2 regions of the Plantibacter sp. H53 genome follow, and region 2 is predicted to be linked to the other one. Evidence: riboswitches for the same ligand, from Rfam matches in the RefSeq annotation. Region 2 holds a riboswitch; the other holds the start of a gene.
What was found. Region 2 has a riboswitch for thiamine pyrophosphate ahead of A4X17_RS19670 (ECF transporter S component). Riboswitches for the same ligand answer to the same signal wherever they lie in the genome.
Positions count from the first base shown of each region.

Region 1: it holds a riboswitch for thiamine pyrophosphate, as region 2 does, so the genes downstream of both, thiM (hydroxyethylthiazole kinase) here and A4X17_RS19670 (ECF transporter S component) in region 2, are expected to answer to the same signal.

Region 1 covers NZ_LWCT01000033.1:6,373-9,773, forward strand. The annotation lists gene A4X17_RS13175 (bifunctional hydroxymethylpyrimidine kinase/phosphomethylpyrimidine kinase) at 1-59, opposite strand, end outside; gene thiE (thiamine phosphate synthase) at 56-766, opposite strand; gene thiM (hydroxyethylthiazole kinase) at 763-1,614, opposite strand; TPP riboswitch at 1,606-1,706, opposite strand; gene A4X17_RS13190 (DUF1622 domain-containing protein) at 1,767-2,288, shown strand; gene A4X17_RS13195 (HAD family phosphatase) at 2,299-2,982, opposite strand; gene A4X17_RS13200 (CDP-alcohol phosphatidyltransferase family protein) at 3,063-3,401, opposite strand, start outside.
Region 2 covers NZ_LWCT01000012.1:33,755-37,155, forward strand. The annotation lists gene dinB (DNA polymerase IV) at 1-1,135, shown strand, start outside; gene A4X17_RS07895 (hypothetical protein) at 1,145-1,474, shown strand; TPP riboswitch at 1,525-1,633, shown strand; gene A4X17_RS19670 (ECF transporter S component) at 1,709-2,299, shown strand; gene A4X17_RS07905 (ABC transporter ATP-binding protein) at 2,386-3,401, shown strand, end outside.

The sequences.
Region 1 (3,401 bases), on a different contig from region 2:
CCGTGCACCCGGTTCGAGTTCGACGACACCGGCGTCGTCGACGGTTCCACGGCGCTCATGCCGAGACCTCGGTCCAGGCGCTGCGGAACGCTCTGGCGGCGGCCGCCGGATCGTCGACGGCGCAGATGGCGGAGACGACGGCGAGACCCGCGGCACCGGCGGCGTGGAGCTCGACCGTGTCGTCCAGTGACACCCCACCGATGGCGACGCACGGGAGCGGGGTCGCGGCGGCGATCGCGGCGAACCCCTCCACGCCGAGCGGCGCCGGGTGGTCCGGCTTCGTCGTCGTCGGGCGGATGACGCCGACGCCCAGGTAGTCGACCGTCCCGGGTGACAGCGCTGCGACCGCGTCGAGGTGCGCCGGGGTGTTCGCCGTCAGTCCCACGACGGCGGCCTGCCCCACGATACGACGCACGGCGTCGACCGGGAGATCGCTCTGACCCACGTGGACGCCGTGGACGACGGCACCGGCGGAACGGGCCGCGAGGAAGACGTCCACCCGGTCGTCGACGAGGAGCAGCGCCCGACCGGCGACGACCTCCGCCGCACGCACGGTCAGGTCGAACAGCGCTCGCGCCGACGCGGTCTTCTCCCGCAGCTGGACCGCGGTCACCCCGCCGTCGACGGCTCGGCGCACGACGTCGAGGACACCGCGATCCCCGCTGGCCGAGGCGTCCGTGACGAGGTAGGTGGCGATGCCGCGGCGCACGAGCTCGGCGTGCGAACGGGCCGCGAGGACCCGGTCCGCGGTGGTCGAGGCGCTCACGCGATCACCGCCAGGCTGCGGACGGTGTCGGCGTCGAGGAGGTGGAGGCGGTCGAGGAAGGCGGGAGCGAAGGAGCCGGGGCCGCGGCTCTCCGCAGCCGCAAGCTGCGCGGCGACCGTGTACGCGGTGGTCGCCGCGACCGTCGTCAGCAACCGGTCGTCGTCGAGTGAGGCGAAGGCGGCGAGTACGGCACCGAGGGCACAGCCACCGCCCGTCACGAGGGTGAGCCAGGCGTGCCCGTTCGAGCAGCGGACGATGCGCTCACCGTCGGTGATGACGTCCGTCGGGCCGGAGATCGCGACGACGGCGCCCGAGGTGCGGGCGATCGCGGTGGCCGCCTCGATCGCGCTGTCGACCGAGTCGGTGCTGTCGACCCCGCGACCGCCGGCGCCCAGTCCGGCGAGGGCGATGATCTCGCTGGCGTTGCCGCGGACGATCGTCGGCCGGAGGTCGAGGAGGTCGGCGGCGAGCGCCGTGCGCACCGGTAGGAAGCCGACGGCCACGGGGTCGAGCACCCACGGTGTGCCGGCGTCGTTCGCGGCGGAGGCGGCCTCGACCATCGCCTCGCGCTGCTCCGCCTGCGGCGTCCCGAGATTGAGGAGCACCCCGGAGGCGATGCGGGCGAACGGCCCGGCCTCGGTGGGGATGTCGGTCATCGCCGGGGCGGCGCCGATGGCGAGCAGGACGTTCGCGGTGAAGTTCGTCACCACGGCGTTCGTGATCGATTGGACGAGCGGCGTGTGCTCGCGCAGGCGCTCGAGGAGGTCCCCGGACGCGCTCGCGAACTCGCCGACGGACGAGTCGTCGGTGGACGGGTGGGCGGACTGCTGCGGTGTGCGAACGCTCATTCGCGACATCCCTTCGCTCGGACTAACGAGATCAGGTTCGACGGGTGTGTTCTCAGCCGATCGTCGTGGGATCGGCACCCCGTGTCACTCGCGACCACCCTAGCGGGTCGGCCCGGCTTCCCGTCCAGCGGGCGGGCGAGGATGATGGAGGGATGGACTTCTTCGAGCTGGTCACCATCGTCTTCGAGGTCGCCGGTGTCGGGGCGATGGTCGTGGGCTTCGTGATCGCCGTCACCCTCTCGGCCCGTCTGTGGTGGAGCACGCGCGACGGCGCTCGGGCCTTCCGGATGCTGCGGGAGACGATCGGCTCGGTCATCCTGCTCGGGCTGGAGATCCTCGTGGCCGCAGACCTCGTGAAGACGGTCACGTCGACGCCGTCGCTGACCGACGCGCTCGTCCTCGCGATCATCGTCGTCATCCGCACCCTGCTGAGCTTCTCCCTGCAGATCGAGATCGAGGGCACCCTCCCCTGGAGGCGCCTGGCGACGACCGGCCCGCAGTTGTTCGACCGCGCGGTCAAGCGCGGTGGCGAACGCACCCGACGTCGCGCCGAGCAGCAGGACGCCTCAGCCCAGGATCTCGAACCGTCCGATGCGACGTCGGCACCGGCGGTCGCGGCGCAGCCGATCCCCGACGACGAGGACGGCTTCCCGGAGCTCCGCAGTCGCAGCTAGCGCGGCACGGCTAGCGTGCCGCGGAGGTCGCCCAGGTGTCGCGGATGAGGTCGGGCAGCAGGCGCATGTCGTCGAAGACGTGGGTGCCGTCGCCGATGAGCCGCTCGGCGGGCGTCATGCCACCGGCGTAGGCGTAGACCGTCATGCCGGCCGCACGGGCAGCCAGGACGCCGACGACGCTGTCCTCGACGACCGCGCACCGTTCGGGGGCCGTGTCGAAGTCGGCGGCGGCGTGCAGGAACAGGTCGGGTGCGGGCTTGCCGACGGCGACGTCGGTCGCGCTGAAGATGCGCCCGTCGAAGCGGTCGTGGATGCCCACCTGCCCGAGGTTGCGGACGACGTCGTGCAGCATCCCGTTCGAGGCGACGCACAGCGGCACCCCGGTCGCAGCGATACCGTCGAGGGCAACGACGACCCCGTCGACGGCCTCGAGCTCACGTTCGCAGATGCCGCGGAACATGTCGCTCCAGCGCTGGATCCAGTCGGCCTCGAGCGGCTTCCCGAGGCGCTGCTCGACCAGCGTCGCGTACGTCTCGAGTGAGGCGCCGACGAAGAGCTCCCGCACCTCCGCCTCGGTGTAGTCGCCGCCGACCTCGTTGAGGAGCTGCAGGTTCACCCGGACGGAGATGCGTTCCGTGTCGACGAGCGTGCCGTCGCAGTCGAAGATGACGAGGTCCGGATAGTCGACTGGCATGCTCCGAGCCTAAACGACGCCGCCTGCGCTGTGGCCGTGTGCCATCCGTTGGGGGCCTCCGACGATGGTCGGCGCGGCGCTCAGCGGGCCGCGCGGACGCCCTGTCGCTGCCAGGTGACGACCATGCGTCGCGCATACTGGGTCGCCGCGACGAAGTGGCCGAGGAGTCCGAGCAGGATCGCCACGAAGCCGACCCCGCCGAAGACCCGGTGGAGCGCCGACGCCGGATCCCCGCCGCCGAGCGCGAGGCCCGTGAGCAGCGCGAAGAAGCCGACGAAGAGGAACACCGTCCGGATCTTGCCGGCGATGCTCACCGGCACCTCCGGCGTCCCGCGGAACGCGACGACGGCGACGAACGCGAGCAGGAGGTCGGGGACGATCATGACCACGAACACCTGCCATGGGATGATCTGCGCGAT
Region 2 (3,401 bases):
GCGGTCGGTCGTCACCTCCGCCAGTTACGAGGCTCGCCGGTACGGCGTGCGCGCGGCGATGCCGGTGTCCCAGGCGATGCGGCTCTGTCCGAGCGCCGTCGTGCTGCCGCCCCACCACGGCCGGTACCGCGAGTACTCCGACCGGGTGATGGAGGTGTTCGAGTCGGTCACGCCGCTCGTCGAGCCCCTGAGCATCGACGAGGCCTTCCTCGACGTCTCCGGCGCGGTCCGGTTGCTCGGGAGCCCGCGGACGATCGCCGCGCTCGTGAAGCAACGGGTCCTCGACGCGACCGGCCTGCCGTGCTCGGTGGGCCTGGCGGCGACGAAGTACGTCGCGAAGCTCGCCTCCGGCCTGTCCAAGCCCGACGGTCTGCTGGTCGTGCCGGCCGACGAGACCCTGGCGTTCCTCCACCCGTTGCCGGTCGGTGCACTGTGGGGCGTCGGTGGTCGGACGGAGGAGCAGCTGACGAACCGTGGCATCCGGACCATCGGTCAGCTCGCCTCCACCCCGCTGTCGATGCTCCAACGCGCGGTCGGTGAGGCCTCCGGTCGCCGACTCCTCGAGCTCGCGAACGGGATCGATCCGCGCGGCATCGAGCTGGCACGACGTGAGAAGAGCGTCAGCCACGAGGTGACCTTCCCGACGGACGTCTCCGACCCGACCATCCTCAAGCGCGAGTTGCTGAACCTCGCCGGCCTCGTCGCGATCCGACTCCGGAAGGGCGGCTACGCCGGCCGGACGATCAGCATCCGCGTGCGCTATGCGGACTTCAGCGTCGTCACCCGGTCGCGCACCATCGGCGAAGCCACGAACGTGGGCCGGCGGGTGTACGACGAAGCGGCCTCGCTGTTCGACGACCTCGATCGTGGCGGACGCCTCGTGCGCCTCGTGGGGGTGAAGGTCGACCAGCTCGTCCCGGCCGATGAGGCCGGTGCCGGGCTCTGGGACCCGGACGAGGAGTGGCGTGAAGCCGAGCAGACGATCGACCGGGTCGCAAGCCGGTTCGGCGATCTCGCGATCGCCCCCGCCTCCCTCCTCGGGAAGCCGAGGCGTCGCGGACTCGGCAGTCGCGGGGACTCGCAGGGTGCTGCGAGCACGGATCAACCCCTTGGACCGGGAGATGCCGAGCGATAGCCTCGCCGTATGACGAATCTCGTGGAGAAGCTGGCAGAACAGGCGAAGGGGCTCGGCGTGACCGCGGCCTATGGGGAGCAGCAGGACATCGACGGGACGAAACTCGTGCCCGTCGCGCTGACGTACTACGGCTTCGGCGGCGGCTCCGAGGGCGACGGCGACGACGCCCCGAGCGGCGGTGGCGGCGGTGGCGTCTCCATCCCCGTCGGTGCCTACATCAAGACCGACGAGGGTCTCCGTTTCGACCCGAACCTCATCTCGCTGATCGCCGTCGCGATCCCGTTCATCTGGGTGAGCGGCAAGGCGCTCGCCGGCCTCATCAAGGCCCTCAAGAAGTAGCCCCCTCCGTCCAACCCCTGTCGTGCGACCGCGCACGGCAGGGGTTAGACTCGTGCCACCACGGGAGTCCGGTGAACCGGGCTGAGAGGAAGGTATTCGCCTTCGACCGTCGAACCTGATCTGGATCATGCCAGCGCAGGGAGACCATTTCTCGCTATCCCGTGCTCTTTTCCGTCTACAGGAAGGGCACGTATCGTGTCAGCATCGACCAAGATCTCACCCTCTGAACGCGCTGTGTCGCGGACCTTGCGCTGGAGGGTCGTCGACATCGTCGTGGTCGCCGTACTCGGCGTCGCGACCGGCCTCATCTTCTGGGCGTGGAACACGATCGGATCACTCTGGTACGCGGGTGCCAGCGCCGTCACGCCCGGTTTCGGCGGGATCGCCGTCGGGATCTGGCTCCTCGGCGGGGTGCTCGGCGGACTCATCATCCGGAAGCCCGGCGCTGCCCTCCTCGTCGAGACCATCGGGGCGATCGTCTCCGCCCTCATCGGCAACGCATGGGGCATCACGACGGTGTACTCCGGGCTCGCTCAGGGCCTCGGTGCCGAGCTGGTGTTCGCGGCGTTCGCGTACAAGCGCTTCGGCCTCGTTCCGGCGATCCTCGCCGGTGCCGGTGCCGGGGCCGGCGCGTGGCTCCTCGAACTCGTCATGTCGGGCAACCTCGAGAAGGGTGTCGAGTTCAACGCGATCTACCTCGGTTCGCTGCTCGTCTCGGGCGCAATCCTCGCCGGTGTCGTCGGCTGGGCACTCGTCAGGGCACTCGCGTCGACCGGAGCGCTCAGTCGGTTCGCGTCGGGGCGGGACGCTCGGCGCGAGGTCTGATCGTGCCGGGAGCGGCTGCGACCGGTCCGGCGCGCGTCGTCGCGCGGGACTGGGGGTGGCGGCATGCCGGTCGGAAGGCCTGGGCGGTGAGCGACCTCGACCTCGTGATCGAACCGGGCGAGCGGGTCCTCCTGCTGGGGGCGTCCGGTGCCGGCAAGTCGACGCTGATCCACGCACTGGCCGGCGTGCTCGGCGGAGCGGACGAGGGGGAGTCCCACGGCTCGCTCCTCGTGGACGGCGTTCCGCCTGAACGAGCGAGGGGTCGCATCGGGCTCGTGCTGCAGGATCCCGACTCGCAGGTGATCCTGTCCAAGGTCGGCGACGACGTCGCCTTCGGCTGCGAGAACCTCGGCATCGAGCGCGAGGAGATCTGGCGCCGCGTCGACACCTCGCTGGAGGCCGTCGGACTGGACCTGCCGCTGGACCACTCGACCTCGGCGCTGTCCGGCGGTCAGAAACAGCGGCTGGCCCTCGCCGGCGTACTCGCCATGCAGCCCTCGCTCCTCCTGCTCGACGAACCGACCGCGAACCTCGACCCGGCCGGGGTGGCCGAGGTGCGGGACGCCGTCGCTCGGCTGGTCGATGACGGTTCGTCCACCCTGGTCGTCATCGAACACCGCGTCGACGTCTGGCGCGAGCTGATGACCAGGGTCGTCGTACTTGACGCCGACGGCGGTGTCCTCGCCGACGGGCCACCCGACCTCGTCCTCGACGACGTCGGGCAGCGCCTGGCCGATGCGGGCGTCTGGGTGCCGGGCATCCCGCTGGGGTTGGCCCCTCGTCCGGTGTCCGGCCCATCAGCGGCGGTCATCACGACCGACGACCTGGCGATCGGTCGAACGCGGAAGCAGCCGGTGCAGGAGCACCTGGGGCTCGCGGTGCCCGAAGGCGCGGGGACCGTCATCGTCGGCCCCAACGGCGCGGGGAAGTCCACGCTCGCGCTCACGCTGGCGGGACTGCTGCCGGAGATCACGGGGACGGTGACCGCCGCTCCGCAGCTCGCCGGCAGGCTGGGATCCCGGCCTATCCGCTGGAAGTCGACCGAATTGCTCGCGCGCATCGGGACGGTCTTCCAGGATCCCGAGCACCAGTTCGTCTCATC